Regions from separate parts of the Pseudoalteromonas sp. MMG013 genome, predicted to be linked through region 2. Evidence: riboswitches for the same ligand, from Rfam matches in the RefSeq annotation. Region 2 holds a riboswitch; the other holds the start of a gene.
The links. Region 2 has a riboswitch for lysine ahead of dapA (4-hydroxy-tetrahydrodipicolinate synthase). Riboswitches for the same ligand answer to the same signal wherever they lie in the genome.

Region 1 (16,921 bases), on a different contig from region 2:
TGAGGATTTTTGTGTTTTATGATGTTTTGAACATCTTTGACGCTAAAATCGGTCATTTTAAAGCGTTTAAAAAGTAGCTCCAATACGCTCCAATGTTCATTTAGCGTATTTAAAACTTTCTTAGCTGGGATCATAACTTTCCAGAGTGTATCTTTTATGTGACGTTTATAGGAAATTAATTGGGCTTAGTCGTAGCGTATCCTATATGTAAGTGCTAGACTCCGCGCCGAATTACGTTACCTTTCTAAATTTTTAACTTTTAATTACAGGTTGTTTACGCATTATGGTTACGCCCATTATCCTTACCCTAATAGCGATTGCGTTTGTGCTTATCGTTATAGAGGATATCATCCATGTAAACAAGGCCAAAACCACCCTTTTTTTTGGTACTTTATGTTGGATTATCGCTTTTATCTCACCTATTCATGGTCAAAGCCCAGAAAATGTACAACATGCGCTAGATCATAACATTCTTGAAATCGCCACATTGTGGTTGTTTTTGATGGCTGCAATGACGTTTGTAGCTTATCTAAACTCTAAGGGGTTTATACAAAATATCGTGCATCGTGTTATGCCATCTCAGATCAGTGAGCGTAAGCTTATGTTCTTGGTAGGCATTGCCGCTTTTGTATTTTCCTCGGTTTCAGACAATATTACCGCAACCTTGATTTCTTTGGCAGTAGTTATGTCGTTGAAGCTAGATCCAAAGAAGTTAATTAAGTATGCAACACTCATTATTTTTAGTGTTAACTCTGGTGGTGTGTCACTCATTACAGGAGATGTAACAACATTAATGATCTTCTTAGCGGACAAAGTCACTATTCCTAATTTATTGTTACTTGTCGGTCCTGCGCTGGTGAGTGTGGTAGCGCTGGCAGCTATGTTGTCTATAGGTATGAATGAGCAACTACGCTTTGAAAAGCAGATACAAAGACGGATAGAGAAAACGGATATAACGATTGCAGTGATATTTACTTCGACAATTTTTGCGACGTTATTTTTGAGTGTGCAGTATCAAGTGCCGCCTTTACTTACATTCTTATTTGGTTTGTCGTTGATGTTTTTGGTTGCTCAATTCTTAATGCGCAAGAAAGATGTGAACAAGAAAATTATTGATTATATTCGAGAGATTGAGTACGACACTCTATTATTCTTTGTTGGTGTACTATTACTTGTTGGCGCGCTCAAAGAAGTGGGTGTCCTGGCCATGTTTACAGACCTGTATGTTTACATTGCACCAGAATATGCCAATTATTTAATGGGATTACTCTCAGCGGCAGTTGATAACGTACCGTTAACGGCCGCTTTATTAAAGGCCGATATTGTGATGACGCCACAGCAATGGTTGATGTTTACCTATGCGACAGGGGTAGGAGGTTCAATGTTAGTGATAGGATCTGCGGCGGGAATTATTGCGATGAGCAAAGTGAAAGCACTGACGTTTATGAGCTACTTGCGTATGTTTTTATATTTGTTGATTGCATATACCATTGGCTATGCTGGAGCGTATGTCGCAGGGCAATTTATGTAGTTCACTACAAAAGGTACAATTTAGCACTTGACACCTAGACGTCTAAACGTTACTTTGTTTTTAGCCCGCGTAATATGCGGGCTTTTATTTTGCCTGTGTTCAGTAATGACGAGGCAAAATAAACAGAAGAGGTGCGATACTTAGGTATTTAGTGAAAGGTGACGAACGCCAAAGACCACTAAAGAGGGAAGTACTCGCCGAGGAAGCTCATAGCACGTCACTGTGAACTTTCGGTTTACGAGGTTGAATCCTTGGAACTGTCACCGTTTTGGTGGAGAGCTTCTGGCAATGGTTCCTTCTTTATTTACAAAGCACCTTAATTGCCAAGTTCTCCTTATTTATTATGATTGCCCCCAATGCAGTCAAAAGGAGATATTATGAGTTCACAGTACACGGTCGCAAAGTTTGGTGGCACCAGTGTAGCCGATTTTGATGCCATGCACCGTTGTGCGCAAATTATTCACGATGACAATAATGTACGTGTTGTTGCCGTGAGTGCCAGTGCGGGAGTGACAAATCATCTAGTAACGCTAACGCAACAAAAAGCCGACGAAAGTGCACGTATGGCGTTAGTCGATAACATCATTAAAATTCAGGACTCGATTTTAGCCCATTTAACACTGGATGCGGATTTAGCACAGTCATTTAATTTAACCCTTGATGAGCTAAAGTGGTTGGCGTCTTTACCCGCGTTAAGTGCACAACAGTGTGATGAAATGTTGAGTTTTGGGGAGCGTTTATCGTCATTTTTATTTACCCAAGTACTCAGAGATATTGGCGTAAACGCCGAGCGATTTGATGTACGTAAAGTGTTAAAGACTGATAACCAATTTGGTAAAGCCACACCGGATATTGCAGCGACACAGGTGGCAGCTCACAAGCACTTAATACCATTGTTGGATGAGAAGGTGATTGTGACTCAAGGTTTTATCGGCAGCGATCCGTATAATCAAACAACGACGCTGGGACGTGGTGGCTCTGACTACAGTGCGGCTTTATTAGCGGAAGCTATAGAAGCAAAAAGTGTTCATATTTGGACTGATGTTGTTGGTATTTTTAGTACAGATCCGAGACTGTGTGTAAAAGCTACACCCATTGCCAAATTGAGTTTTGATGAAGCAGCAGAGATGGCTACTTTTGGTGCGAAGGTATTACATCCAGCAACAATATTACCAGCTAGCCGCAGTAATATTTCAGTGTTTGTCGGATCGAGCCGCGACCCACAAGCAGGCGGCACTTGGATTGAAAAAGACACATCATCACAAGCAGGGATCAGAGCTGTTACACAGCGGAAAAATCAAATATTGCTCACGCTAAAGAGTCCTGAGATGTTACTTGCTAGTGGTTTTTTGGCGCGTATCTTCACGATATTGAGTGCTTATAATATCTCAGTGGACTTGGTAACAACATCAGAAATAAGTGTCGCGATCACGCTAGATAACGCACTGAACGCGTCACGACCTGAACTTGATCAAGATTGTTTAGAAGAGCTAAGCCAATTTTGTCATGTTACTGTTGAGAACAATTTAACACTGGTGGCTCTTATTGGTTCTCAGATCCAGTTACGTCAGCATGAAGTCAACTTAATGCAAGTGCTCAGTGATTTCAATATTCGACTGATTTGCCATGGCGCAAGTAAGCACAATTTGTGCTTTTTGGTTGAACAAACAGACTCGGATAATGTGGTTCAAGCCATTCACGCGAAGTTACTGGAGGCTGCGTAGCGGCTAGTATCTTTTTAGTAACAATAACTAGTAATTAAGTTTTAGATTGCATGGCGGTTGAATCCCGAGTAAAGTGACTATTACATAAACTGGGAGGCCGTCATGCAGTATCAAGATATCTATAATTTTTGGTTTGTCACTTGTTCAGAGTCTGATTGGTGGCAAAAGTCTGCGCATTTTGACATCAAAATAAAATCCCAATTTATGGTTCATTATAGAATGGCTGTACAAGGAGAACTCGCACATTGGCGAGCTGATCCTGTGGGCACTTTGTGTGAAATAATCGTGCTCGACCAGTTTTCTAGGAATATGTTTCGAGATACACCAGAGGCTTTTTCTGCGGATCCATTGGCGTTGTGTCTCGCGCAAAATGCTATTGATAAAGGCTTCGATAAACGCTTAAATGATACTGAGCTAAGCTTTTTGTATATGCCATTTATGCACAGTGAAAGTAAAATTATTCACCAACAGGCTGAACAGCTTTTCAGAGCTTTGCCTAATTATGAATTCGAGTTATCCCATAAGCGAATTATTGATCGATTTGGCCGCTACCCACATAGGAATCAAATATTAAGCCGCGTATCTAATGATGAAGAGCTACAGTTTTTAATGGAAGCTGGCTCAAGTTTTTAGACATTAATCATATTTGTTGCGCCTATTCTAAATTTTCGACTCGCTGTCGCATTTTTCAAACAGTTAAGTATAATCAGCGGTCCAAAACAATAATCATATAGACTCGTTATGGCTCAATTGCGTGATGGCTTTCAAAGTCGACTTGGCTTTGTTCTTGCGGCGGCTGGTGCTGCGGTAGGACTTGGCAACATTTGGGGATTCCCCACACAAGCAGCGAACCACGGTGGTGGCGCATTTTTGCTTGTTTATTTCATTGTGATATTTCTTTTAGCGCTGCCTGCATTGTATACCGAGCTATATTTAGGGCATCAAGCGCAGGCTAACCCTGTTAAAGCATTAAAACAAGCGTGGCAAGAAAAGGGGCCGAATATTGGGGCCACGGCAGGCTATGTTGGATTATTTGGTGCCATTGTAATGCTGAGTTTTTATTCTATCGTTGCTGGATGGATGTTGGCATACTCTATAGAACCGATTGCTCGCTTTTTGGGCTTTGACCAATTGAGTGCTTTTTTGGTGGGAGAATCGACACTTCGTAACTTTATATTTACACCTGTGATGTTGATCCTAACAGCAAGTATCATATTGAAAGGAGTGAAGTCAGGCATAGAAATCTGGTCTCGGCGTTTAATGCCAATGTTATTGCTGCTTTTAGTTGCACTCATTGTTTATATCGGCACGTTAGACGGTGCAGCGCAAGGGTTTCAAGCTTATTTGGTTCCTGACTTTTCACATATCACAGATCCAGATTTAATTATTGCGGCAATGGGTCAAGCATTTTTTTCATTGTCTTTGGGTGTTGGCTGTATGATGATTTATGGATCTTACCTGAAGCCAAACGCGAACTTACCAAAGCTTACTGCAAGTGTTGCGTTGTTAGATACAGGCGTTGCATTCTTAGCTGGTTTACTGATCATTCCTGCGATATTTGTTGCCCAACATAACGGGGTTGAAGTGTTCCAAGATGGTAAGCTAATAGGTGAAGGGCGCTTAATTTTTGCGGTTCTTCCTGAATTATTTGCCAGTATGGGAGAGGTGGGTTTAGTTGTAGGTTTAACATTTTTTGTTTTAATGTCGATAGCGTCACTGACATCAACTATCTCATCAACTGAAATACCAGTATCATTCTTAGTAGAAAACCACGGCTTAAAACGACATGTTGCAACATGGTGGGTCACAGCGACTATTTTAGTTGCTTCATGCCTTATTATCTTGAACTTTGACTGGATGTTTGGGCTCGTAATAAGCTTGTTTACGCAGTATCAGCTACCATTAATGGGCTTATTTTACTTTATTACAGTAGGGTGGATGTGGAAGCGTGGCAACCAGTTACATCTCGAATGTAAAGGCCCACACTATTGGTTTGCCCAATATGTTCGTTTTGTTTGCCCTATTTTGATGACGGCGGTATTTGTAAACGTTGCACTTAAGTAGAGCGTATTATGCTACGGTCGACAATGGGTTGGGGGTAAACCCAACCCATTTCGTTTAATGTAACTTCATTTTTGGTCGGACAATTTTGAGCATTTTTTCACTCAGCCAAAGAATAAACGTACGGAGTGAGCCATGAATTGCGCGTTGATGCATTCTATACAACGAGACATACATTAAGCGTGCAACTTTCCCTTCAATGAAGAAACTGTTTTTAGTTAAATTCCCCATTAAATTACCCACCGCGGTGAATTGAGATAGATTTACCAAAGACCCATGATCTTGATAGGTAAATTGCTTGAGGGGCCTATCAAACACTGCTGCGATTAAATTATGTTGGACACATTGGGCCATTTGATGAGCCGATTGCGCCCTTGGGGGAACAATAGAGCCGTCAGCTTGGGTGAAGGCACAGCAATCACCAATGACATAAATTTGATTATCAACGGTACTTTGTAAGTATGAGTTCACTTGGATCTGATTATTTCGAGTCAGTTCAAAAATGTTTAAATCTTTAATGAAATCAGGTGCTTTTACACCTGCGGCCCATACTTTTATATCTGCTGGTATCGTGGTTTGTTGCACAGTGGTAAAGGCGCTTTTAGATGCAGATGCTACTTGGGTATTTTCGAGTACGGTGACACCCAGTTTAAGCAGTTCACGTTTAGCCGCGCTTGCTATTCGCTCGGAAAGAGCAGGCAATATACGTGGACCTGCTTCAACTAAGCTTATTTGCAACTGATTTGCAGTCATATTGTTCATGCCGTACATTTTTAATAACTGTGTAACATGATATAGCTCGGCTGATAACTCAACCCCTGTCGCGCCGCCGCCAACTATGGCAATGTTTAAGGGTTGGCTCGTATGGTTACTTTGGTGAATTCGGGTAAAATTATCTAATAGTGCGTGCTGGAAATTTTCCGCTTGAGCATGGGAGTCTAAAAAGAAACAATGTTCTTTTACACCAGGGGTATTAAAGTCATTGCTGACACTGCCAACAGCTAAGACCAGCTTATCATATTGTACATGCCGTTCTGGGAGGATTTGTTGTTGGTTATCACCTAACAGTGGTTTTAATGTTAGGGTGTGTTGATGAGCGTCTAGGGCAATGAATTCGCCTAAAATAAAGCGAAAATGATGCTTTGCAGCGTGGGCAGAGTAAACGACGCCATCTAAATCAGCATCAAGTGAGCCCGTTGCGACTTCATGCAATAATGGCTTCCAAATATGATTCCGGTTTTTATCAATGAGAATAATATCAGCGTATTGTTTTTTTCCTAATTTATGGCCCAGTTGCGTAGCCAGTGCTAAGCCACCCGCACCGCCACCAACAATCACAATCGTCGGGCGTTTTATAGACATAGTAATTCCTCATAAAGTAATAAAGGGCTACTATCAATATGCCTTTGAGTATTGATCATCAAGTAGTCCTTTATAACCTTGGGTAATGAGGCTACAACATCAATAACTTACCATACTTATTTGGTTGATTTAAAGGGAATAGTTAAATTAATGACGCTTGTTTCAATCGAGATCTAAATGCACTGGGTGTACAGGCTTTAATACTGAGAAAGCGGCGATTAAAATTGGAAATATTATTAAAACCACACTGGTCACTGATCACTGAAATAGGCGCCGAGCTACTTATTAATAATTTACATGCTTTGGCGATTCGTAGCTGATTAATGAATTCAGTAATGGTGCGCTCTGTGCGCTTTTTAAAAAACCTATGGAAGTGATTGGTACTCATATGTGCATACTGTGCGAGAGACTCAGCACTAAGCTGCTCACAGTAGTTGTCGTAAATGTAACTCATCACCTTTTCAAATTTGTCTTGTGCAGGGTCTAAGCTGTTAACAAATGAGAATTCTTGGCTCGATAATGTTTGAGCCTCACTTAAGCATAATGTATTAAGCAAGCTCATCAGTAGCGTAAAGCGTGTCAATGGGTCTGCTGCTTCCATCGCTTTGAACTGCGGAAAAATAGACTTAGCTGTAGCGGTACTAAAGCGAACACCGCACCTTGCTTTTTGTAATAATGTACTCAATGAATATAAGTCTGTGTTGTTTTGTATTAACCCTTCGAGCCACTTAACGGGAATTTGTGCAACATGTACTAATTGCTGCGAGCCATCTGGATTGGGAAGTGATTGCCAAGTATGTGGTAAATCGGGCCCTAACAGCACTAAGTCAAAATCACCATAGGGTGCAATATGATCCCCCACATGACAAACGCCTTGACTGTTTAGGGTTAAGCAAATTTCATATTCTGGGTGATAGTGCCAATTAAAGGGGATTTCATTTAGTTTATATAAACAATACCGCCATGAACAGTTGACGGAGGGAATAACCTTTTCACACATTGCTCTCATTAATAGCTCCTTTATTAAAGCGTCAGCACGTCGTTATCTATGTTGAATGGGTTGATTATTTATAGTGATACTAATCAATCAACAATTGCACCATATCACTCATAGAAGAAGGAAATGGTGAGTTTATAATGTTATCAGTTATTAATTATATATTAATTTATTGATTGACAGCGATGTCAAAACGATAGGTTAGTATGCAAAAAGGTTTGAAATTGCCCACTGTTTGCGCGAATAGCTGCTGAAATAAGTCAGTACCAATTATTTGGTAGTAAACATTAACACTCCTAACTACATAAAAATTATCAGAGGAATGACATGAACAACAAGGCATCATTCAAACTCTCACACCTTACTTATGCTATTTTGGCTGGGCTGTTGTCGAGTAATGTATCTGCAGCGAGCGAATTACAAGCACAAGAGTCCGTTGAAGTAATAGAAGTACGCGGTATACGCGCTTCGACAGAAAAAAGCTTAAATACAAAACGTTTTGCTGACGGGGTTGTAGATTCAATTACAGCGCAAGACATTGGTAAGTTGCCAGATGTTACCATCGCAGATTCATTACAACGAGTACCGGGCATACAAATTCGTCGAAATGCTGGAGAAGGGGCGACAATTAATGTGCGAGGGATGCCACAGGTTACCACGCTACTCAATGGAGAGCAGTTTTTAAGTGCGGGTTCGCTCACTAAAGTACAACCAGATTTCACTGATATTCCTTCGAGTTTAGTGGGGGCCATGAATGTTATGAAGTCACCTACAGCCGATACGTTAGCTGGGGGGATATCCGGTACTGTTGATTTGCAAACACGCAAGCCATTTGATTTAGCTGAAGGGTTCACTGGGGCTGCATCAATTGAAGCCGCACGGGGGTCGTACTCAAAGGAAACAGATCCAAAAGCAATGATTTTTGCTGGGTATAATGCTGATAGTTTTGCCGTACTTGCCACCGTATCTAAAGATGAAGTGACACTGGCAAATTATCGTTTTGGGGCAACCAATCATGGTTGGGTTGGTGCGCCTCAAGAGTCGGGGAATTGTTGGTACTGCCCACAAGCTGATATGAATGGGGATGGTGATACCAATGATGCGGAATATACCTACGTCAGTTATGGTATGGTCAATCGATTTACTGAGCGAGAAAGAACGGGCGCTAACATCAGTTTTCAGGCCGATGTTTCAGAAAATTTAGAGTTGAGTGCGGATGTATTTTATACAAAAATGGATGACGCTGACCGTCAACGCGGGTTAATGGCAGATAACGCGTGGGGCGGGCATTGGCAGTGGCAAGACCAACATGATCCCATAGATCGCGGTGATATACTCGCATCAGGCCATCGTTTATATACTGCACAAGATATTACCTTAAATGCGCCAAGAGTGGTTGCGCATTCAGAAAGTCATACCAATGAAAGGCAATCGACTAACTATAACGTTGAACTTGTTTATAAAGGAACTGGGGCTTTTTCAGGTAAAGCGCGGTTTATTACAGCGGATGCATCTCGCAGTCATACAGAGAATGTTGCGCAGGGGTATTTAACAAATGGCTTAGCCCATGGTCTCAGACGCAACGAAGGGAATGGTCCAATCGCTGTAAACCCAAACGGATATGGCCCAGACACCATTGCGATGCGATTCAATTTTAAGGGAGAGCATGCCATGTTGTTACCACCAGCTACATTGCAAGGTGAAACATTTGGCTCAAACATATCACGTTACTCGGTCACTTCAACTTACTCTGAAAATAACTATGATGAGGATGCATCACTCGATATTGTGCGTCTTGATGGCGAATATGAATTTGATCATGCACATTTAAATAAAATGACATTTGGGGTTCGTTTTGGCGAGCGTGATATTTCACGGGACCAATATGTTTTGCTTGCCCCATTAAACAACCCTGTTGGCGATAGGAGCGTTAATGTCATGTGGAAAGATCAAGGGCTGGCCGCATTTGATACTGATGGTAGTGGGGGTACGCCAAGTGCATCTGCGGGAGATTTGACGATGGGCTATGATAACTTGATTACGTTTTCAAGTTTGCCAGAGGGCTGGGTACAACCAGTATCAGATTTTGGACCAATCAGTATTGATAGCATTTATTTTATCGATCCTAAACAGTTAGATGACCCATTTGCATTTCAAAATAAGTTTTATCCGGGCAATATGCGTGGCACTGTACCGGGCAGTTCGTACAAGGTGACAGAGCAAACCCAATCAGTCTATTGGCGCAGTGACTTCTCAGGTGAAAATTATCGCGCAAATATCGGATTTCAATACATCAAAACAGACTTAGAGATTGTTCAGAATATCATTGGGGATTCTATCTGTACTAGTTGTCCAGGATCTGTTGCCGAGGATGCTGGAGATATCATCACGGATAAATCATTCTCTGACTTTTTACCGTCATTAAACTTAAGTGTCAATCTAAGTGAAGATGTTGTCTATCGTGCGGCATGGGGTAAGACCATGACAAAGCTGGACCTTGAACAGATTGCTGGAGGGTTGAGGATCAGTCGTACACGTGCCGGTGAAGACTTAGCAGCACGAGAAGGCATTTCACCTGATTTACTTATTGCAACGAATGCCACAATGCAAGGAAACCCTGATTTAAACCCATGGCGAGCTCAAAACACCGATATGGCAATCGAGTGGTACTTTTCTCCAAGTGCGATGGTGAGTCTTGGTATTTTTAACATAAAACTAGATTCTTTTATTGAGTCTAGTATATGGACCCAGCCTATGGCCGATGCTGACGGTGTTGTTCGTCGTGAAGTGTCTGTAAATGGTTTAATCAACGGGCAGGGAGGCACCATGAGTGGGGCTGAATTCTCGTATCAACAGGCATTTGACTTTTTACCTGGTGTCTGGAGTGGTCTAGGTGCAGCGTTTAATTACACCTATAGCGACAGTGAGAGTGGTCGGATAGATTTAAATGGGGATGCTTTACCATTAGAAGATAACTCAAAAGAGTCTGCTAATGCGGTTTTATGGTATGAAAAATCAGGGTTCCAATTTAGATTGGCTGCGAATTACCGTGCTAAACGGTTGGCTGAGATATCAGTGCCGTACGGTATGAGTGATACTGCGATTTGGACCGAACCGACGACTTATATTGATATATCTGCAAGTTATGACGTTCAAGATAATTTCACAGTATTTATGTCTGGGAGTAATCTGACTGAAGAGTATGAGACCAACTACGCGCAATGGAAAGACAATCGTATCTCTCAAAATATTTATGAACGACGCTTAACCTTTGGTGTTAGAGGGCGCTGGTAAGGTTTCTATTGATTGGCAAATTGAGGGTAACCCACCCACTTGATTTGTAGAGTCATGTTATTGATGTCTGAGCGCCTAAAGTCACTGGTTTTATGCGTTCAGTCCCTACAAAGTAACGCATTCATAATTTAAGGCAATGTCCTACTCCTTGAGTCATATGGTTTGTTTGCCCGCAGACCACGCGCTAGTGCCATTGCCTTATTCAATATTAAGGTTATTACAATGAATCCTAAATATGCCGTTGTCTTGCTGGTACTTATGACATTTTTTATGGTGTCGTTTATGACCAATATTTTAGGCCCTATTTTTCCAGAGTTGATAGCTGATTTTGGTATTGGCATTGCACTAGCGGGCTTTTTTCCATTTGCTTTTTTTGCAGCCTACGGGGTGATGTCTATTCCGGCCGGTCTATTGGTGCAAACTGTAGGCGAGAAAAAAACGATGCTGATTGCTTTTGTATTGGCTGGTACTGGCTCTTTGATTTTTGCACTTTTCCCTAGTTTTACTATTGCAATGGTGGCGCTGTTTGCGATTGGCTGTGCAATGGCCTTATTACAAGTCGCGATTAACCCGCTGTTGCGCGTTAGCGGGGGGAGTCAGTATTTTGCTATGTACTCTGTCCTTGCACAGCTTATATTTGGTGTAGCTGCCACCTTGTCTCCATTAGTTTACAGCTTTTTTGTTGAGCGTATTCAAAAGGGCTCAGGGTTAGGCTTAATATTTAAAGGATTAGTACCGAATGGAATGGAGTGGCTGAGTATGTATTGGCTATTCTCGGTACTGTGTTTTGGTATGACACTTTATGTTGCAGTTACGCCACTGGTTAAAGTAACACGATGTGAAAATGAACTACTCACAGTAAAACAGAGCCTTGCATTACTGAAAAAGCCGACAGTTTTGCGGTTTTTCTTTGCAATTGTCGCTTATGTCGCCTTAGAGCAAGGCATTGCCAATTCCATTTCGTTATTTTTGCACTCGTATCATCAGGTAGACGTTCAGACCCAAGGCGCGTTTGCGGTGAGTCAGTTTTGGATGTTACTCACCTTGGGATGTTTTATTGGATTACTGTTGTTACGGTTCATCGACGCTCAAAAACTGCTCATGGGATTTAGTGCTGGAGCCGGAATCTCTTTAGTGGCAGCTCTTTTTAGTGATCAAGTGGGTGCAATATTTGGTTTTGCCACGATGGGGTTTTTCTTGTCAATTATGTGGTCGGTACTCGTGTCGTTGGGATTAAACTCAGTACGGGTTGGCCATGGTGCGGTTACTGGCATTTTATGTACAGGTATCGTAGGTGGAGCAATGATATCACCCATACTGGGGGTCGCGAGCGAAGTGCTTAACTCGCAACGTAGTGCAATGCTGTTATTGCTGATACCGCTGGCTTATATATTTAGTGTTGGAGTATGGGCTAGACCGTTAGTTAAAAACCATACCGCCAAATTGTTGAAGAAAAAAACGCAGGGGCAGCAATTATTATGAGTCATATTATATGTATAGATTTAGGAGGCACAAAAGCCCATGTTGCTCAGGTATCAAAGTCAGGTCTTGGCCAAGTATATCGCCATGATGTGCCACGTCGTGGTACTAAACAAGAAGTCAATGACTTTATCGAGTATCTCGTTGAGTCAAATATGACCCGTCAGAGCACGGGAATTGCGATCGGCGTTCCCAGTGCAGTACGCATCAGCGATGGTCATATTATCGATACAGTGAACATCCCAAACTGGCATGATGTTTCGTTAAAGCACAATTTAATGCATCGCTTTTGTGTAGAAACCTATGTGCAAAATGATGCAAATTGCTTCACCTTAGGTGAATATTACTACGGCCCTCATTTACCGACTGATAACTTAGTTGGCGTGACACTCGGAACAGGATTGGGTTCTGGAATCGTACTCAATGGTGCGTTATATACGGGGAAAAATGGTTTTGCTGGTGAATTTGGTAGTTTTCCTTATTTAGATGGCATAATCGAAGATTATACCAGTGGACAGTTTTTTAAGAGGTTCGCGACTGATGGCGCAAAAGAAGCAGAGAAGGCCAATCTTGGAGATTTAAAGGCACTAAATATGTTCGTTCAATTAGGCGAACACTTGGGTAATGCATTGGCACACGTCTTATTAGCATTTGACCCAGATAAAATTGTGTTAGGTGGCTCAGTGGCACACTCTTTTCCTTTGTTCAGCCAAAGCATGTTTAGCACATTAAAACAACATAGTCATAGCGCATTGGCTGAGCATGTGCAGGTCCAGCCGAGTCGTTTGCAGTATGCCCCGCTACTAGGTGCTTATGCAGGATTCACCAATCAGCTTATTTATAGCAAGGAGCTATCGGATGTATAAATATGTGTTAGGGTTATTGGCGTGTGCTATCAGCGTGAATGTATTTGCCATGAATCAACCGCAATTAGATTCAATGGCAAAAGATTTAAAAGTCATTTACACATTACTTGATGCGAATTCTGCTTGTCCGGCGAAGGTGCAACAATGTTATTTATCGGAACTGTCATTGACATTACCCTATGACCTTAAGAGTCATAACTGGGCTATTTATTTTAGTCAATTAATGCCTATTATTCATAGCTCTAATAGCGAGTTTGAGATCACGCATATAAATGGGGATCTACATCGCTTATCACCGTCAAAAATGTTTAGTGGTTTTGCTGGTGGAGATGCACATCGGATCCGCTTTTATACTCAAGACTCACAAATAACGCGCTCTGAGTTTATGCCAAATTATATCTTAGCAGATAGTGAGGGGGTATTAAGTGCTAAAGTCATCGCGAGTACAATCCCTACCGTTGACCCTGAAACAGGTTTGGAGGCTCAGCCATATTTGGCGCCTTTCAATACAATGTCTCAATTACGAATTCACGAGCGTGATAAAACTCCGTGGATGGGGACTAAATATCTATTTGAAAATGCGTTACGGCCTGTACTGACTGAAGCGCCAATTGACATTATTCCAAAACCAGAGACTCTGATACTCAGTTCAGAGCCGATGGTCAGCATTCAAAATGGCATTAAATTATCACTGGTTAATATTAAGCGTGAAGGCATTTCACAGGCTTTATTCAGGTTGTCAACATTGGGTATTCATGAGCAAGAGCAGGGGTTTAATGTAAACGTCAAACGCACGACCACAGCAACGTTGGCAGAGCAAGCTTATACCTTGAAGATATCAGCGCAGGCTGTAAATATAGAGGCTGCAACTGAGCAAGGGGCGTTTTATGCATTACAAAGTTTAATCGGCTTATTGAATATAGAAACGCACACACTGCCTCAGGTTGATATAACTGATGCACCGCATTATATGTTTAGAGGTTTGCACATTGACAGCGCACGAAATTTTAGGTCAAAGCAGTTTATTTTAGAGACGATAACGCATATGGCCAGCTATAAGCTTAACCGGTTACATTTACATCTAGCAGATGATGAGGGCTGGCGACTAGAAATTGCAGGGTTACCTGAGTTGACGGAGGTGGGGGCGACTCGGTGCTTTGACCTATCAGAGCAACGTTGTTTATTACCTCAACTGGGGGCTGGTAATGCACCTGATGCAAGTATTAATGGCTTTTATAGTCGTCAGGATTATATTGATATTTTACAGCATGCGAAACGACACCATGTCGAGGTGATCCCTTCGTTAGACATGCCAGGTCACTCACGAGCGGCAATCGTATCAATGGAAGCACGCTTTGAGCGTTTGATGGCACAAAATCTTGAAAGAGATGCACTCAAATACCGTTTGGTTGAACCACAAGACTTGACTCGCTATCGCTCGATTCAACACTATAGCGACAATACTTTGAATGTATGCTTAGAGCAAACTTATCAATTTATAGATAAGGTGCTCACCGAAGTGCAAGCATTGCACGAAGCCGCTGAAGTGCCTTTAAAAACCTACCATATTGGTGCAGATGAAACCGCTGGTGCATGGCTGAATTCTCCTGCATGTAGCTTACTTAAGTATTCAGAACCATCATTAAATGGTTACTTTATTGAGCGTATTAGTAAAATAGTGACCGATAAAGGGGTTGCAGTTGCGGGGTGGAGCGATGGTTTAGATGATGTGCGGGTAAAAAATATGCCTCATGTTGTGCAGAGTAATGTATGGGGAACACTGGCTCATGGAGGCCATCAAGTTGCACACCGCCATATAAATAGAAATTGGAAAGTCATTGTGTCAAATCCTGATGTGACATATTTCGATTTTCCTTATGAGTCACATCCAATGGAACGAGGTAACCACTGGGCTACGCGGGCGGTGAATACACGTAAATTTTTTGAGTTTATGCCTGATAACTTACCGGCACATGCAGAGCTTTGGCATAATAATTATGCACGTTCATATATCGCAGATGATACTTCGAGTAGATTAGAAAAAGGCGTAAATGCAAAAGGAATACAAGGACACCTCTGGTCTGAAATGATCCGTACAGATGAACAAGCAGAATATATGCTGTATCCGCGCTTATTGGCGTTAGCAGAACGAGCTTGGCACAAACCAGACTGGGCGTTACGATACAAAGAAAGTCGCTCTTTCGATAAAAATACGACTTTTATGACGAAAGGTGCTCTGCAAGCAAGAGAAAAAGATTGGCAAAGATTTATTGCCTTAGTAGGTTTTAAAGAAATTCCTAAATTGGCTTCCCAAGGAGTGTTTTACCGCCTGCCAAGTGTTGCAGCTGGCAAAAGTGAGTCAGGTCAGTTAATGGTTTTTACTGAGATCCCAGGGTTTGATATTGAAGTAAAAACATTGAATGGCTGGCAAGCTGTCAGTCCAAAGATGTTGCACTCTACCGCGTTGGCTGTACGTGCTAAATTAGGAAGAAGAGTCGGTAGAGCCTTGCCGGTATCGGACCACGTTCTTGAATGAGTATGGTGTTATGAGAGCGTAAAGAGGCTTTTAGTGGGAGCCTCTTTTTTATGTGCTATATGACTTGATTCGTTAACGGTAGATCTGACGTGCACTCAGAGAGATTTTCAATGGTAACGTTGGCTATTTGTGTCAACGCTTCTTGGGTGAAGAAACCTTGATGACCAGTAACGAGTACATTTGGAAAGCTGATAAGTCTACTAAATATATCGTCTTGAATGATTTCTTGGCTACGATCTTTAAAAAACAACTCAGATTCTTGCTCGTACACATCAAGGCCTAAATATCCAACAGTTTGGTTTTTTAACGCGCAAATGCATGCTTTGCTGTCAATGAGTGCACCGCGACTGGTATTGATTAACATCACGCCGGGTTTCATTTTTCCAAACGCTTGCTCATCAAGCAAATGATAGGTCGCATCATTTAACGGGCAGTGCAAACTAATAATATCACTTTGTGTCAATAGCATGTCGAATGTTACTTTTGTATAACTGCCTTCCCCTATATTCGGATCATACACTAAAACATTTGCACCAAAGCCATTTAATATAGCAATCAACGCTTGGCCAATTTTCCCTGCTCCGACAATACCTACCGTTTTATTGTGTAAATTGAAACCAAGCAACCCATTGAGGTCGAAATTATCCTCTCTTACTCTGTTGTAAGCTTTATGTGTTTTTCTACTTAATGTTAGCATCAGGGCAATACAATGCTCAGCAACGGCTTCTGGGCTGTATGCAGGCACGCGAACAACTTTGATGTTTAATTTATTAGCAGTGGTCATATCAACATTGTTAAAGCCAGCACACCTTAGCGCAATAAAGCGAATACCCAGTGAGGCTAATATATTGAGTACCTGCTGATCAGCGGTATCATTGACAAATATGCACACGGCGTCAAATCCTTTACACAACGATGCTGTGTGTTCGGATAATGACTCATTAAAACACTTAATATTTAATTCTGGATGAGTACTAAGTGCTTTATCAAAAAATGGTTGTTCATAACTTTGCGAACTGAATAGGGCTATCTTCATTGTATAAATGGCTCTCTATAACCGGTCTTAGTGTA
Region 2 (16,921 bases):
CGTTAGTTATTCAAGGCCCTGGTGCCGGCAAAGAGGTGACTGCAGCAGGCATTCATTCAGATTTGTATTGGCTCACTCAGCAACTCAAATAATATTTGGTGGTCTCAATAAATTCAAAGGTGATGCACTAAAGTTCATCGCCTTTAGCATTGCAGGATACTGCGCGCACGCGTTGTTCATAATTTGCATGTTAAGAACAGGATAGCGTGTATCCTTAAATAACACATCGATTTAAAAATAAAACTTAAATACTATTTCTTTCGTATTATTACCTACTAAATAATTGCTTAATATCAGCTCTTGGTCTACCTTGTAAATTGTCAGTTAATGGATAACTGCAATTACCTATAAGGACATAGAAAATGAAACATAGCAAACTTCTTATTATTACATTTTGTTTTTTACTTTTTTTATTTACTCACGATAGCAAAGCTGCAATTAATGTGACTTGCAATCCGTGCTCTTCGGCAGTGCAAATGCATACCAAAGCGGTGAGTAAAGTGAAAGAGATGACTGAGTATGACAGTGTTAGCTCTGAGTATAATGTGCATGTTATTAGTATTAAAAATGGCTTAGTTAAGTCGTTTAGAGTGACGTCTAGACCAGAGTTAGATCGTCGTGGTGAATTAGTCACTGTGGTGACCGGTCGATATACCGCAACTTCTTCAGATTTGCAGAACAGAGTGAATCAAGCGCATACGTATTTCAACAGTATAGAGGCGTCAACTACGGTGCCAGTCCCATCCTCTTCAGGGTTAGGGAGTGCATGGAGTTTGTCGCAAAATTTCAGTAATCACGATAAGTTAGATAGCTGGTATCAATCTGCTTATCCACTCACGTATTGGTCAGCAAATCTTACCTCAATTGTTGGGGGCTCGTTTATTGGTCCGTTAAACGGTCTTGAACTGAGGTTTAAGTTTGAAGATGGATCGATCTTGTTAATGACAGCTTCAACATTGGGAAGTGCTGTTTTAAAATTGAATTATAAAGCTAACAGCGCGCGCGATGCCAATGGCAATAGAATCCCCGATGCTGGTGCATCGATTCAAGGCCGGTATACATTTAGCAGTAGTGCGGCTTTAGAGCGCTTTTTAGATAAGGCTGCTGAATACGGTATTGCAGTTACGGTGGTGTACAGCGAAGGTTGGATGGGGGGTAGTGGCGGAGGAAGTGTGACCATAGTGCCCATCTCCCCAGAATAATATACAAAGGTGAAACATGGAATTTTTAGAATTATTCAGGACAGGAGAACTACCGCCGATACTATTAGGCGGCATAGTATCCATAATAATAGCGTTGCCGTTTAATTTATTGATTGCGAAGTTAAAGGGTTTCAGGAAAAAGCCTGCGATAATTTCATCCTGTATTCCTATATTGAACATGTATGTATGTGTTGGTTATTTACTTGCGGCAATATTTTATCAAAGGCGAGATAAAAAAAGCCTATCTGAAGACGAGTAATGACAATAAGAAGCGCCATAAATAGGGCGCTTTTTTATATCGTGGGTCTATTTTCAGGGTAGAGCGTGGTATTTATAAAATATCGGTAAGCAGTATACCCACCCCAAATCGTTGAATGTCTGCGTTATAGTCAATCAAGCTTTCACCGTAGCCATTAAAGTATTGTGCGTAGCCTCGTAATTTTCCCCAGATAGGGAATGACCAGTCAATTTGTAGAGCGCCCCGATTGTCGCTGTTAAGGTTATTTCGCGCAGTAAAGCCAAATTCATGCTCTTTATATCTATACACCCCACTGAGCTCGAAGTAACCCATATATCTATGAATATCTGGATTGTCGTCTCCTTTGGCCGTTAGTACATCAGTTTTACGCTCTTCTGGCAGTCGATACCAAGGTTTGAAACTGAAGACAAAACCATTATTTTCCCATATGAAATTTGCATAAATACGGTTCCAAGAACGTGAGTTAGGTTGACTTCTACCATTAGATTGGTGAGAGATACCTAACACTATCGCCATTTCATCACCCCAAAGGACATTTTCATCATCTAGGAAGTTAACCCAGAATAGTTCTGGCTCATAATTGGTTTCACGAAACGGTGAAGAGATATCTTTGTTATAAAGCTGCCAGTAAGATTGTAAAGTGAAGCCCATATAAATGGCTTGGTCACTATCAGAAAAATCGCTATAAAGTGGTATTTTAAGAGACAGTTGATATTTCGCTTCAAAGTTATCAAGCGGCTCACCCGCTTCCGCATCAATATTCTTAAGACCATCGAAAGGGCGATTATTAGGGTTGCTTATGTAGGATACAGGCAAAATATAGTTACGGTGATGTGGTGTAAGTACATTACGGTTTTTTTCACCGACTCGCTCTCGCGCTACGCGCTTATCTAAAGAACTGAGCTGTCTTGCGGCATCCAGCTTAGCGCATCGAGTCCTCAGTTGCTCAATTGTTTGCTTTTTATCGCCACCAATAATTTCATTCAGAATGCATTGCTTAACTAGATCAATCTCATCGTTGTTTGCAGGTGTCTCAGCGAGAGTTGTAAATGAAAGCCCTGAAAGTAAAGTACCAAAAACAAGTGAACGCAGTTCCATAGTGTATTGTTTCATAGAATATTATTGAAGTGACAATTATACACCGCTTTATATTAAATGAGGATGAATAACTGCTGTTTAGGTTTGGGGTCAAATATGCTAGTTAGCGGATCTGAATGAAAAAAGGTTGGCGGCATCGCCGCCATTCCTTAGTAAGCAGGTTGATACCAGCTTACTCTCACGCAATATTGTGATTGAGCTATAGCTCAAAGTAATTAGTAAAGAACTTATACAACTCAGTTCCTTGGTTGACGCTTGCTGACGCAAAATGCAAGATAGCAATGGCATCTTTATCTAAAGTGATACTGTGCAAAGGTTGCTCCGACAGGTAACGCTCCATGCGCAAAATATGAGCGATTGTGTCACCTGCTTTTATATGGCTGCCCAGTGCCGCTGTGTATTCAACCATGCCACCCATTGGTGCATAGTAGGCTAGGTAATCTTGCAGCATACAACCGTAGCGGACCATTGCTTGTGGTTTAAATGGCGAGTTTAGCAACGCTTCTTTATAGCTTAAGTAGCTGAGTAGACTTGCTGCATCTGCTTTGGCTTCGGTTAAGTCAATTTTTTCTTGAGAGCCAAGTTCAACAGTGAATGCTTCAACTAAAACAGGTATATCTCGCCCCTGTTTTTTATAGGCTTCACTCAATGCCCACCACGGACAAAAACTGGCTTCATCAAGTGCACCATCAAAGTCGTTGGGAATGAGCAGCACATGGGGAATATTAAAGTAACTGGCACTCGCCTTGGCATATTCTGGGCAATATAGATGTTTAGATGAAATAGGCCCAGTGTGTAAGTCCAGTACAATGTCGGCTTCATGGGCTAAGCGTTGTAGGTTTAAAGCTATGCGTTTACCGGTATTTATACTGTATGCTGGCCCATCAAGCATAGCTTGTGTCGCTTGTACTAAAGCTGCTGAGAACTGGTTTTTAATTTCGCTTAAGGAGCTGTCGAGATGTTCAGCAACAAAGGTATCCACTAATGGTAGATGACTTTGATACATGCGATTCCAATTGGTGCCTGTAATTGGGTCAAAGCGGCCTAGCGTAAATTCCCCAGACTTTTGGTTACATCCAATAGGGTTGGCGTAAGGGACTAACGTAATATCACCAGCCAATGTCTGTTGTTGCAACTGTTCTAGTAATTGATAAATAACGGCATTGCCTTGCACTTCTGCACCATGCATATTGGCCTGAATATAGACGCGTGGGCCGGTGTCATTGCCTTTTAAACGATACACAGGAATCGTTAATGGTAGCCCGTTTGCTATTTCACCCACTTGAATATTTTCTTGCTTAATTGGGGTCATATTGGCTCCTTACCTTAAATAATCACTGGCATGCTGCATAGCTCTGACGTGGCATATTTTGCCGTGCTCAATCACATACTCAGCTGGTAATTCATGACATAAAAAGTAGGGCATACTTTCTGTAAAGCCATACGCGCCGCATTGGCTGAATACCAACCAGTCTTGCTCGTGTATATCTTTAGGTAACGTGTGATAGCCTAAATTATCTAAGGCCGTGCATAACGGGCCATGGAGCACATAGCTGCGAGATGCCGCGCTTGATTTACGTAGTAGTTCACAAGGGAATGCTTGGTTGGTCACTGCTGGACGCAACAGGTGATTAATACCACCCGACATAATAAGTTGATGCTCATCATAGTTTTGTTTTTGTTCGACGACAGGGTTGGCATAATGACCAAACTCTCCCACAGCATATCGACCAAGCTCCATCCACAGCTCTGTTACGCCAGCTGATGCCTTAATTTGTGCGAGTGCGTCAATCAAGGTTGGCCAAGTTAACTGAGCGTCATTTTCAGAGTAAGGGATCCCTAAGCCACCGCCTAAGTCTAATATGTCTAATTTGAAGCCCAAGTTATCGGCCAGAGCTTTTAGTGGCGGCACCATTTGCGTCCAAAGTTGCACGAGCTTCTCAGTACTTAACATGTTGCCCCATTGGAAAATGTGCAGGCCAACAAAATTCAGGGCTTGGTATTTACTTATTTGCAACGAGTGCCATTGTTCAACGCCTAATCCAAAAGGCGTTAGGCTATCACCACCAAGTGGGTTTTTCTCACCTTCAGGCCAGCGCAGCTGTACTCTAAGTAAAATACGCAGTTGAATATTTAATTCTTCAGCAGCATCATTAAGCCACTTAACTTGATTATGGCTTTCTGCCACAAAGGTACGTACCCCTTGTGACAGAAAGTGCTGGATCTGCCTTTTTGATTTGGCAGGACCCGTATTGAGCACTCGGCTTGCATCGATGTCTTGACGTAAAACTTGATCAAGTTCACCGCTACTGGCCACATCGAAATCAAACCCTGCTTTATCTAAGGTTTGGATCACCTTCGATAAAGGATTCGCTTTAACCGCGTACCATAGTTTCACAACAGATTGCTCTGTGAGTGGTTTTAGGTGTGACAGTAAGCCATCTAAGTCATAAACAAAAAACGGGGTATGCTCTTGTTCGGTTAACTTAGTAATGGTTTGACGCAATGGTGTGCTCAAAAAAGACATTATCGTAATACCTCTTCTAATTCTAAAGATGCGTCGCTTTGTTCATCACGATATTTTACGATAAGCGCACATGACATGCTTAAGCCTTGCTCACGGCCCCATTCACTTGATGACGGGCGAGAACCAGGAATAACAATGGCATTTTCTGGAATGGCTTCCCCTTTGTCTAACTGACGTTCGTTGATACAGTCATAGACAGGAATAGTTGCTGATAAACGTACGCCAGGTGCAAGTACAGCGCCTTTTTTCACAACAACGCCTTCAACGATAACGCAGCCAGCACCGATGAATGCATCGTCTTCAATAACAACTGGGCTTGCGCCAATTGGCTCAAGCACGCCACCTAGTTGCACTGCGGCACTTAAATGTACATTTTTACCTACTTGAGCACATGACCCTACTAATGCGTGGCTATCGACCATAGTACCTTCACCTATGTAGGCACCGATATTCACATATGCTGGTGGCATGATAATGGTACCCGATGCAACATGCGCACCACGGCGAACACTACTGCCACCAGGGACCATACGAACGCCTGCTTCAGCTGCAAACCCTTGTGGCGCTAAATTATGTTTATCAACAAAACCACCCGGGAATTCAATATTATTGCCATTTTTAAAAGCTTCTAAAATACCTTGCTTTACTTCGATATTAGCGTGCCAGTTGCCTTGTTCGTCTTGTGTCGCAGCACGTACACTGCCATTTTCTAAATTGTTTAATAGTTCTAACCAGCTCATAATAACTGCCTTAATTCCAAGATAAAATTGTGGTGTTTGCACGGTCAATTGCCTGAGTACACGGCAACTCTAGGTGCGTTAATGGAGGACGTAAATTAGGGGTACTAAGTTTGCCCTGTACATGCATTAATACTTTGACTGGAATGGGATTAGCCACTGAAAATAGGCTATTAACAGCATCAGTCCAAGTTGTAAACAAGTTAGGAAAAGTCCCCGCTAACGAGCGACGAACAAACTCAGCGGTTTGCTTTGGCCAGGCATTTGCGGCCACGGATACGAGTCCAGCAGCTCCGGCTTGAGCAAAATATGGCATGAGGCCGTCATCGCCACTAAAAATAGCGAGAGTTGGATTGGCTTTTCTGAAAGCTTCAAATACTCCAATATCACCGCTGGCCTCTTTGAGTGCCCATAAATTTTTATGGTGGGCTAGATTTTTTAGCACTTGGGGTTTGATGGATACCCCACTGCGTCCAGGTACGTTGTATAACATACAAGGTAAGTCAGTGGCGCTCAGCAGGGTGTCAAACCATTGTGTTTGGCCGACTACCCCAGGTTTTGTGTATAACGGAGAGCCAAGCAACAGTGCATGAATCGGCTGGGTATTACAAAACGCCACCCATTCAGATTGATCTTGCAAGTTCATGCCGCCCACAGCCACCATAATAGGGACGTCTAATTGCATGTTGCAAACAGTCTCGACAATGCACTTATGCTCAGCAGAGCTTAAGGCCAGCCCTTCACCAGTACTGCCAAGCAGGAGAATACCGTTATTTGCTTGCGCTTGTTCATTCACAAGCGAATGTAAAGTGTCATAGTCAACTTGGTTATTCGCATCAAAAGGCGTAACTAAGGCTGTCCACAACGGATAGTTGGATAAATCGTATTGTGATTTCATCTCTACCGAACTTATATCTTGTTCGGGGTCTGGAGTGAGTCCAAACTTCGAACAGTTAAAATTCGAAGAGCAATGGACTTAAAAATGACAAGGCGAGTGGCCTTATTATTTTAAGACCAGAAGCTCTCCACCAAACATATGTGCGTTGTTAATATGATTAACGCTGCAATTGGTGACAGTCGCTGGGATTCAACCCAGTCGCCCGAAATGTATACTGAGCAAATAGTATATATTTCTCGGCGTTAGTTCCCCCTCCTTGTGTGTCATGGGAGTTTGCTCTCCTCAACACAAGTACCTGAATAACGCACCTCTTCCAGCCCTAGGCCAACATATTACTCGGTGAGTTTACATTGACCCTCAAATAGGGTGAGCACGCATTGAAACACTTTAGCCATCTAGGTGTCAAGTGAGGTTATGTTAGTTTTCAATTTTTACACTACACTTTATGGCAAATAGGATGGATAAGTTAATATGCGTAATATCATTAAGTCTATGCGCAGCCGTTATTTTATCGCAGTGTTGGTAATGGGGGTATTAGTCACATTGGCGGCTGCGGCGATGCAATACCTTTTGCAGCAAAAACAAGAGGATGCGGAGCTTATTAATCGTGCAGGTATGCAACGTATGTTGGCACAGAAAATAGCGTTACACGTTAATCAAATTGTTTTTTATAAAAAAGAGCAAAAGCTCACCCAGACACTTTTTACAGAGTTGGATAAAAGTGTGCGCGTATTTTCGGCCAATCATCAGATGATCCTAGGTGAAAAAGAGGGGAAATATGTATTTTTGTCTGAAGCGTTAATGACATTGTATTTTGATGCGCCGGCTAATTTGAATAAACGGAGCCTAGACTTTTTAGCGTTATATGACTCTAAAACCTTCAGTCCAGAGGTGGCTATTAAGATGGCCAATGAAGCACAGGTATTACTATTTTATCAACAACAAGCTGTGCAACTTTTTGAGCAAGGTGCTAATCGTAAAGTGGCATTAACACGTTTGTTTGAATTTGTATTCTGGGTCAGTGCAATCGTTGTGCTTTGGTTAGAAGTGGTATTTATCTTTAAACCAATGGAGAAAAAGGTAAGGGATACAATCGATTCTCTTGAACTTCAAAAACAAGAAACGCAGCATGCCTTAACCATGAAAACGCACTTTCTTGCTCGTGCAAGTCATGAGTTAAGAACGCCTTTACAAGCTATTTTGGGTTTTTTAAACCTATACCGCCAAGATGGGGCGCAATCACAGCTGACACAAGTAGAGGTGTCGGCGAAGCAATTAGTTAACCAATTGAATGCAATTCAAGAGTTTAGTCGTTGGGAGCAAGGAGATATTCTAGTGTCGGTGGTGCCTGATGATCTTACTCAAACGCTGATGCAGGCGATTTCACCCCATGAATATGAAGCACAGCGGAAAAAGATAGCATTAGAGACCGAGTTTTCATTTTCTACATCATTGGTTATTGCTTGTGATCATGAACACCTGGCGTGGATCATTGGCCAATTAGTTGATAATGCGATTAAGTTCACCGAGCAAGGCAGTGTATTAATCGAGGTGTATTTAGATGAAGCTCAGACTTACTTGCAGATCGCCGTAAAAGATACCGGGTGTGGTTTTTCTGGTGTTTCGCCGCTTTCAAGCAATGTGACAGAGACACACTTTCAAGGTTTGCAGCTAGGCTTGGTACGGTGTAAATGGTTGTTAGATGCCATGGGCGGAGACATAGAATTTGAAAAGGGGCTACCTAGCGGTACCGTGGTACGGGTAAAAACTCCTATTTATCTCATGCACAGCCGACGAGAACAACATTGTCAACTAAGGCCTTTAACTGGTTTATTAGTGGAAGATAACCCATTAAATGCAAAGATAATTAAAAAAGTACTAGAGACATTTTCAATTACCGTGAAGCATGTTGAGCATGGATTGGCAGCTGTCGATGATTTGAGTACTCATCATTATGATGTGATTTTTATGGATTTAAATATGCCGGTGATGGATGGCTTTCAGGCCATTGAATATATTCGACAAACACTGGGCTTATCTGAACCCATCATTGTTGTGACCGCAAATAGTGAACCAGTAGAATTAAATCGGGCAAAAGCGCTGGGTGCTGACGTGACCATTCTGAAACCATTAAGGAAAGAGTCAGTACGCACAGCGCTTGAACATGTTGGGCTAATTCAATGACGTACTTTAATATTTCCAACCCCAACTTCAACCTCTAGGTTATATGCGCCTTTACCGTGATATATGGTCTCAGAGTGAATCACTTTTTTGTGATGCTGAACTTTGTTGATTAACCCAATTAAGCTGGTGTTGCCTACACCAGACTCTAAAGATACAGAGTTAAAATCAGATACGTTGGTATCAATGCGTACCTTGCCCACGCCAACCTCAACCTCTGCGGAATTGTCAAGATCTGCAATATCAACATTGCCTACGCCTATTTCGATATCTAAGCGAAAGGCAGTTGGTACTTTTACGTGCCAATGTTGTTGCAAGTTTTCCTCATCAATTGACAGTGACAATTTATTCTGGTTGCGTTGGCTTTTTAATTTTATATCAGATAGGTTGTTGGTGTGTGGGTACCAATTGCCGTGCTGTTGCGATTTTAAAACAACTGATACTTCAATCTGCTCACCATCATAGGCGATCATTTCTAAGTTACCGACCGGTACGTCAATTTCCAGCACTTGGCTGTCTTCAATTGCAAAATACTGTTTAATGATATGATTGTCAGCGGCGTTTGCCGTGTTGATGGCTGCTAAAAGCACTAAAAGTACAATCGTCTTCATGTTCTAAACCCCAATTTATGTATTTATAGGGTGTGACGTGAAATAAGCTGAAAAGGTTTAAATCAAAAGTTGGAGGCAGGCGCTTCACTATGCCAAATGTGGGAGCGTTCAGTACATTTGGCATAATAAAGGCGTGAGTCTTATTTTACTGAAATATTGGTAATGGCAAAACCGTGCTGTTGTAATTGCGCTATTAGGCCGTGTTTTTCTGGCAGGTGTAGGGCACCGACTGCGATAAATAAAGATTGTTTTGTCAGTTGCTTAGTTAACATATTTACCCAATTATTATTACGTTCAATGAGCATGACTTGCTCACTAAACCTTCCATAAGTACTGTCGTCAAAGCTTAAATTGTAGTATTTACTGAGTGTGGTCATATCACCTTGCTTCCAAGCGCGGATCAAATCTAAAAAGTAGTGCTCTATATCACCCATTTGTTTGAATGTTTCGGTTAACATACTGTCACCTTGTGCACTTAAGCGGTTAAACATGGCTAATTGTTGTTCCAGTGTCTCTAATTCAATGATGGGTTTTTGTTTCATGTTTGCATAGTTAAGCACCTGCTTATCAATGCCAAAATCATCTTTGAACCCTAATTTCTGGTATTCCATTTGTAATACTGTAACCATAACTGCCCAAGGTGCGTATTGATTAAATACTGCAATATCGATTTCTTTTTCGGCTAGATACGCTTTTAATTGGGCGTAATTTTTTTTACTCAGTTGATTCTTTAAGGTGTTAGGTGGGGTGAGTAGCATAAATGGTGCTGAGCGACGTTGTATTTCAAGGGGTGATAAGTTGTTAATATTGACTTCAACAATGACAGCACTGCTGGCATCAATCGCTGTAGTGACCATCTGATTAAGCCCCTTCATTGATTCATCACCTACATGTACAGTGCCCAATAAATAGGATGTGATCCCTGACTTTTCGATTTTGTATAACGCAGGTGTTGTATGCCCGTTGTGGCTAAATAGAAATAAAAAGCCGATGATGAAAATGACGATAAGGCGAGCAGTGTAGGTTGCCATGGTATTCCCTAGAATAGATTGTGATGTATCATCATAATCAAAATACCGAGTAGATCATAAAAGTTTCATATGATTTTTTTACAGGATGAAATGTGTTGTAAATAAAATATGAACACGTCAAAACAAAAAGAAATTGTAAAATTCAGGTTTTTTTATTTGAAATATTGCTTTGTGTGGATTGAAAAACCTTTGTAAAGTGTTTTTCATTGATATTAAGCATTGTTTTTATGGTTGACTTGGGTTGGGCTTCGGGTTACTAATAGAAAAAGAACAAGGCAAGTCGAGAAACAGCGATTTGTCGTTACGTAAATAATTTAATTTGGTGATATTCAGTATGCTAGCAAAAGTACTAACTCTAGTCGTGATTATAAACGTGGTAATTATTATTACCGCGGGGGCGAGTTAGTGCTTTAAAAAGCATCAACGAGAAGCCCCCCGCACTGAAAAGTTCGGGGGGCTTCTTGGTTTTAGGGCTAAATTTCTTAGTGATAATTTGAACGATTGGGAATGGGGAAAATAATGACAGGCGCACAATTACTTATCGACTTACTTGCCAAACACGGCGTTCAAGAAGTCTTTGGTTATCCCGGAGGGGCAATTATGCCCATCTACGACGCCCTTTATGGTGCGCCTGTGAAGCATTATTTGACGCGTCATGAGCAAGGTGCAGGTTTTGCGGCGGTTGGTTATGCACGTAGTACAGGGAAACTGGGAGTGTGTTTTGCAACATCAGGGCCTGGTGCCACCAATTTGATCACTGCATTGGCAGATGCAATGATGGATTCTGTACCTTTGCTTGCAATCACAGGCCAAGTGCCGACCGCAGCTATTGGCTCTGATGCTTTTCAAGAGATTGATGTTTTAGGTATGTCTTTATCATGCACGAAGCACAGTTATATGGTTGAGCGAGCTGAAGATTTAGCTGAAGTGCTACAAGAGGCTATGCATTTAGCCATGTCTGGTCGTCCGGGCCCAGTACTGGTGGATATTCCCAAAGATATCCAGCTTGCCTCGGCCCCTTTTCAGCCTTGGCTTGCGATGGAGGAGAAGTTACCAGAATTACTCAATAGTGAAGTACAAAAAGCGGAATTATTACTGTCTGAAGCTAAGCGTCCTATCGCCTATGTGGGTGGGGGTGTGCAAAGTGCTGGCGCGCAAGCCGAGTTGATGCAGTTTTTGAATAAAACTCAGATGCCAGCCGTCTCGACATTAAAGGCATTAGGAAGCGTTTTGCCTGAATATGAATACGATTTAGGTATGTTGGGTATGCATGGTGGTCAAGCCGCTAATATTGCGGTGCAAGAATGTGATTTGCTTGTATGTATCGGCGCGCGCTTTGACGATAGAGTGACCGGAAATCTAGCAAAATTTGCCGCTAAGGCAAAAGTTATTCATTTGGATATAGACCCTGCGGAAGTGGGTAAACGTAAGCCGGTAGCCGCTTCTTTGATAGCGGATCTTAAAGCCTCGATACCGGCACTTGGGTGCTTTGTCACTGATGAAGCATGGTTGAGGACAATAATACAGCTAAAGCAGCAACATGCTTGGCGTTATGACTACCCAGGTGAAAAAGTGTTTGCGCCGTATTTACTAAAAGAGCTCAGTAAGAAAATGCCAACTGATGGGGTGGTATGTTGTGACGTGGGTCAGCATCAAATGTGGGTTGCACAACATATGACGTTCAGTCACCCAAGCAATCACCTCAGCAGTGGTGGTGCTGGCACTATGGGCTTTGGCTTACCTGCGGCAATAGGTGCACAAATAGCGCGTCCACAGAATATGGTTGTGACCGTATCGGGTGATGGTTCTATCATGATGAACATTCAGGAACTTGCGACCATAAGACGCAATAATTTACCAGTGAAAATCGTTATTTTAGATAACCAACGTTTGGGTATGGTACGTCAGTGGCAGCAACTCTTTTTTGAAGGGCGTTACAGTGAGACTAATTTATCTGATAACCCTGATTTTGTGCAATTAGCGGCTGTATTTGGTATTCCAGGTCAAACAATTACTCATGCAGATGAAGTGGATAGTGCGATAGATGCGTTAGTTAATTCAACAGGGCCCTATATTGTACATGCATGTATAGACGATAAAGAAAATGTTTGGCCTTTGGTACCACCAGGGGCTGCTAATGATGAAATGATGACGGAGAAAGCGCAATGAAACATCAACTAACAATCTCAGTTAAAAATCAAGGCATTGCTGTCGAGCGTTTTCTCCGAGTTGCACGTCACAGAGGGTTTCGTTTGACTCAGTTAGAGATGGAGGGCCATGACGAATTATTTCACGTCAAAATGACAGTCGACAGTGATAAGCCGATCTATCTATTAACATCACAACTGAGTAAGCTGGTTGAAGTGCATACGGTTGATTTGCACTCATTACAGCAACAGGCAATTTAAAATTAATTATTAAGAAAAGAACAAGGTATTACAAATGACTAAAACTTCGGAATTGATTTGGCATAACGGCGAAATGATCCCTTACGAGCAAGCAACAACTCACGTACTTAGCCATGCATTACATTATGGTAGCTCGGTGTTTGAGGGAATACGTGCCTATGATACGCCGAATGGCCCGGCGATTTTTCGTTTAACGGATCATATTCAACGGTTATATGATTCAGCAAAAATTTATCGTATGGAAATTCCATTTACTGCTGAGCAGATCATTCAGGCGTGTAAAGATGCAGTGCGCGAGAATGGTTTTAAAGATGCTTATATCCGACCTTTTGCTTTTTTAGGGAATGTTGGTTTAGGGTTAAATCCGAAATCGCATTTAGCTGATGTCACTGTTGCTGCGATGCAGTGGGGCGCATATTTAGGTGATGACAGTTTAGCTGATGGCGTTGATGTGTGTATTTCATCTTGGAATCGTTTAGCACCAAATACTATGCCGACAGCGGCAAAGGCTGGTGGTAATTATTTGTCTTCACAATTGATTTCAGGTGAAGCCAAGCGCAATGGCTATGTTGAAGGTATTGCCCTCGATGTCAATGGTTGTTTAAGTGAAGGCGCGGGTGAGAATCTATTTGTTATTAAAAAAGGGATACTTTACACACCACCAACAACGGCGTGTATTTTACCAGGCTTAACGCGAGACACACTCATGGAACTAGCCCGAGCTAGGGGCTATGAAGTACGTGAAGAGTCTATAGCACGTGAAGCATTGTATTTAGCTGATGAGTTCTTTATGACGGGCACAGCTGCTGAAGTTGTGCCAGTTCGCAGCGTTGACCAGATCCAGGTGGGTAATGGTAAACGTGGTCCAATTACTGAAGAGTTGCAAAAAGCGTATTTCGATTTAGTAAAAGGACAAAGTGACGACACAAATGGTTGGTTAGAGTACGTCAATCAATAGTGAGAAGAGCGCTCAGCCACAGTAATGTGGCTGCATTGGGAATGAGGAAACGTCGTCGTTGTACATATAGTAACGGCGCACAACATTAAAGGGTTAAGCATGGCCAAGTTAAGAAGTAAAACTACCACCGAAGGCAGAAAACGCGCAGGCGCAAGGGCGCTTTGGCGTGCAACAGGCATGACAGACAGTGATTTTGAGAAGCCAATTGTTGCTGTCGTAAATTCTTACACGCAATTTGTTCCGGGCCATGTTCATCTCAATCAGCTCAGCGAATTGATGGCGGATACCATCCGTGATGCTGGGGGCGTCCCTCGCGAGTTTAATACCATAGCAATTGATGATGGTATCGCAATGGGCCATGGTGGCATGTTGTATTCTTTACCTTCACGCGATTTAATTGCTGACTCAGTAGAATATATGGTGAATGCACATTGTGCTGATGCCATGGTGTGTATTTCAAATTGCGACAAAATTACACCAGGAATGCTGTTGGCTGCACTGCGTTTGAATATACCTGTGATTTTTGTGTCGGGTGGCCCAATGGAAGCCGGAAAAACCCGCTTGGCCGATATTGATATCAAATTGGATTTGGTTGATGCCATGGTTAAAGGCGCAGATCCAACTGTGAGTGATGAAGACTCAGAGCAAGTTGAACGCTCAGCGTGTCCAACGTGTGGATCATGTTCGGGCATGTTTACGGCAAATTCAATGAATTGTCTACTAGAAGCGCTTGGACTGGCATTGCCGGGCAACGGTACAACGTTAGCGACACATAAAGATCGTCAACAATTATATGAAGCGGCAGGTAAGCGTATAGTTGCTCTGTGCAATGATTATTATCAAAAAGATAATGAAGCCGTGTTACCTCGAAATATCGCGAATAGAGCGGCCTTTATGAATGCGATGACCTTAGATATAGCAATGGGCGGGTCATCAAATACGGTATTACATTTATTGGCAGCAGCGCAAGAAGGTGGGGTTGATTTTGATATGAGCCATATCGATGAGCTCTCTCGCAAAACGCCATTTTTATGTAAAGTTGCGCCGGCAACTCAAGAATATCATATTGAAGATGTACACCGTGCTGGTGGCATGATGGGTATGTTGAATGAATTAGCCAAAGGTGATCGTTTAGATTTAACGGTAGGACATGTTGCGGGTGGCACTTTAGGTGATGTGATCACGCGGTGGGATGCAATGGATAGTAACAATGAAAAAGCACAACTATTTTTTCGAGCAGGCCCTGCCGGTATTCGAACCACGAAGGGGATGAGTCAAGCATATCGCTGGGATACGTTAGACACTGACCGTGAAAATGGTTGTATTCGTAGCATTGAACATGCGTTTCGACTCGATGGTGGTTTAGCGGTACTTTCTGGTAATTTAACACCTGATGGCTGTATTGTAAAAAGTGCCGGTGTTGTTGACGAGATGCTTGATTTTACAGGTCCAGCGGTTGTATTTGAATCTCAAGACGATGCGGTTGATAGCATTTTGGCTGGTGAGATTAAAAAAGGGGATGTGATAGTCATTCGTTATGAAGGACCTAAGGGGGGGCCTGGGATGCAAGAAATGTTGTATCCGACAAGCTATTTAAAATCAATGGGTTTAGATAGAGACTGTGCATTATTAACCGATGGTCGCTTTTCAGGTGGCACGTCTGGTTTATCTATTGGCCATGCTTCCCCTGAAGCGGCCAGTGGCGGCGCGTTAGCTCTGGTTGAAAATGGTGATTTGATCCATATTGATATCCATAATCGAGGTATTCATTTGTTACTTGACGAAACGCAAATGCAGGCTCGACGAGATAAGCAATTGGCACGTGGAAAAGATGCCTATAAACCATTGGATCGTCAACGAGTTGTGAGCCCTGCATTAAAAGCCTATGCGTTGTTAGCAACAAGTGCAGACAAAGGCGCTGTACGTGATTTAGCGAAGTTAGAGGAGTTAAGTTAACGATGGTTTCACAAGAGCTAGATTATTTTCGCGCTATTATTCAAGCTGATATGTCTCCACTAGTCAAGGTGACTGAATTAAGTGAAATGAGTGCACTCTCAGAACGTTTGGGGCAAAAAATCTGGCTCAAGCGTGAAGACCAACAACCGGTATACTCTTTTAAATTACGTGGTGCATATCACAAATTACAGCAATTACCTCTAGGTAGTCAGGTGGTTACAGCATCTGCTGGGAATCATGCCCAAGGTGTTGCATTAAGTGCCGCACACCTTGGACATCAAGCGTGTATTGTGATGCCAGTGACGACTCCTGAGATTAAGGTCAATGCAGTACGTAATTTAGGTGCGAAAGTGGTGTTACATGGCCATAACTTTGATGAAGCTCAAATGCATGCGCACATGCTAACAGAACAAGAACAAGCGGTATTTGTTCCCCCTTTTGATGATAAAGATGTGATTGTAGGACAAGGCACTGTTGCGCGAGAGTTAATGCAGCAATTAAATGAGTTAGATGCGGTATTTATTCCGGTTGGCGGCGGCGGCCTGTTGGCAGGTATGGCGGTGTACATCAAGTCGTTACGCCCTGATATTAAAGTCATTGGAGTTGAAGCGCAGGAAAGTGCATGTTTAAAAGCCGCTTTGGAGGCAGGTAAGCCAGTGACGTTATCGGAGGTGGGGAGTTTTGCCGATGGTGTGGCGGTGAAACTGATCGGCACCGAAACATTTCGATTGGCACAACAGTTTTGTGATGAAGTTATCACTGTGAGTGCTGATGAGATTTGTGCCGCGGTACAAGATATCTTTATTGCGACACGTGCAATAGCTGAGCCTTCGGGTGCATTGTCCGTCGCCGGCATAAAAAAATGGAGCGAGCAAAGTAATCGTGCAGGGCTAACCTTAGCAGCTGTTTTATCTGGCGCGAATTTGAATTTTGACAGATTACGATATATTGCAGAAAGAACTGCATTAGGCGCTAAAAATGAAGCGTTATTTGGGGTGACTATTGCGGAAGAAAAAGGCAGCTTCAAACAGTTTTGTCATGATCTAGAGGGTCGT

Region 1: linked by a shared signal. The riboswitch ahead of lysC (lysine-sensitive aspartokinase 3) and the one ahead of dapA (4-hydroxy-tetrahydrodipicolinate synthase) in region 2 are both predicted to bind lysine.

Annotation. Positions count from the first base shown of each region.
Region 1 is NZ_JAGJEE010000032.1:12,060-28,980, forward strand. It holds gene J8L98_RS20210 (hypothetical protein) at 1-134, opposite strand, end outside; gene nhaD (sodium:proton antiporter NhaD) at 284-1,531, shown strand; lysine riboswitch at 1,650-1,821, shown strand; gene lysC (lysine-sensitive aspartokinase 3) at 1,909-3,255, shown strand; gene J8L98_RS20225 (DUF924 family protein) at 3,358-3,888, shown strand; gene J8L98_RS20230 (sodium-dependent transporter) at 3,997-5,319, shown strand; gene J8L98_RS20235 (NAD(P)/FAD-dependent oxidoreductase) at 5,374-6,678, opposite strand; gene J8L98_RS20240 (AraC family transcriptional regulator) at 6,821-7,687, opposite strand; gene J8L98_RS20245 (TonB-dependent receptor) at 8,003-10,969, shown strand; gene J8L98_RS20250 (MFS transporter) at 11,192-12,451, shown strand; gene J8L98_RS20255 (ROK family protein) at 12,448-13,314, shown strand; gene J8L98_RS20260 (family 20 glycosylhydrolase) at 13,307-15,850, shown strand; gene J8L98_RS20265 (2-hydroxyacid dehydrogenase) at 15,906-16,886, opposite strand; gene J8L98_RS20270 (glutathione peroxidase) at 16,852-16,921, opposite strand, start outside.
Region 2 is NZ_JAGJEE010000004.1:293,456-310,376, reverse strand. It holds gene metL (bifunctional aspartate kinase/homoserine dehydrogenase II) at 1-92, shown strand, start outside; gene J8L98_RS06535 (hypothetical protein) at 363-1,202, shown strand; gene J8L98_RS06530 (hypothetical protein) at 1,219-1,461, shown strand; gene J8L98_RS06525 (phospholipase A) at 1,534-2,559, opposite strand; gene J8L98_RS06520 (succinylglutamate desuccinylase/aspartoacylase family protein) at 2,759-3,871, opposite strand; gene J8L98_RS06515 (PLP-dependent decarboxylase) at 3,881-5,086, opposite strand; gene J8L98_RS06510 (2,3,4,5-tetrahydropyridine-2,6-dicarboxylate N-succinyltransferase) at 5,086-5,826, opposite strand; gene dapA (4-hydroxy-tetrahydrodipicolinate synthase) at 5,837-6,721, opposite strand; lysine riboswitch at 6,834-7,042, opposite strand; gene J8L98_RS06500 (response regulator) at 7,193-8,905, shown strand; gene J8L98_RS06495 (hypothetical protein) at 8,899-9,513, opposite strand; gene J8L98_RS06490 (TraB/GumN family protein) at 9,654-10,544, opposite strand; gene ilvG (acetolactate synthase 2 catalytic subunit) at 11,064-12,713, shown strand; gene ilvM (acetolactate synthase 2 small subunit) at 12,710-12,952, shown strand; gene J8L98_RS06475 (branched-chain amino acid transaminase) at 12,987-13,910, shown strand; gene ilvD (dihydroxy-acid dehydratase) at 14,010-15,866, shown strand; gene ilvA (threonine ammonia-lyase, biosynthetic) at 15,869-16,921, shown strand, end outside.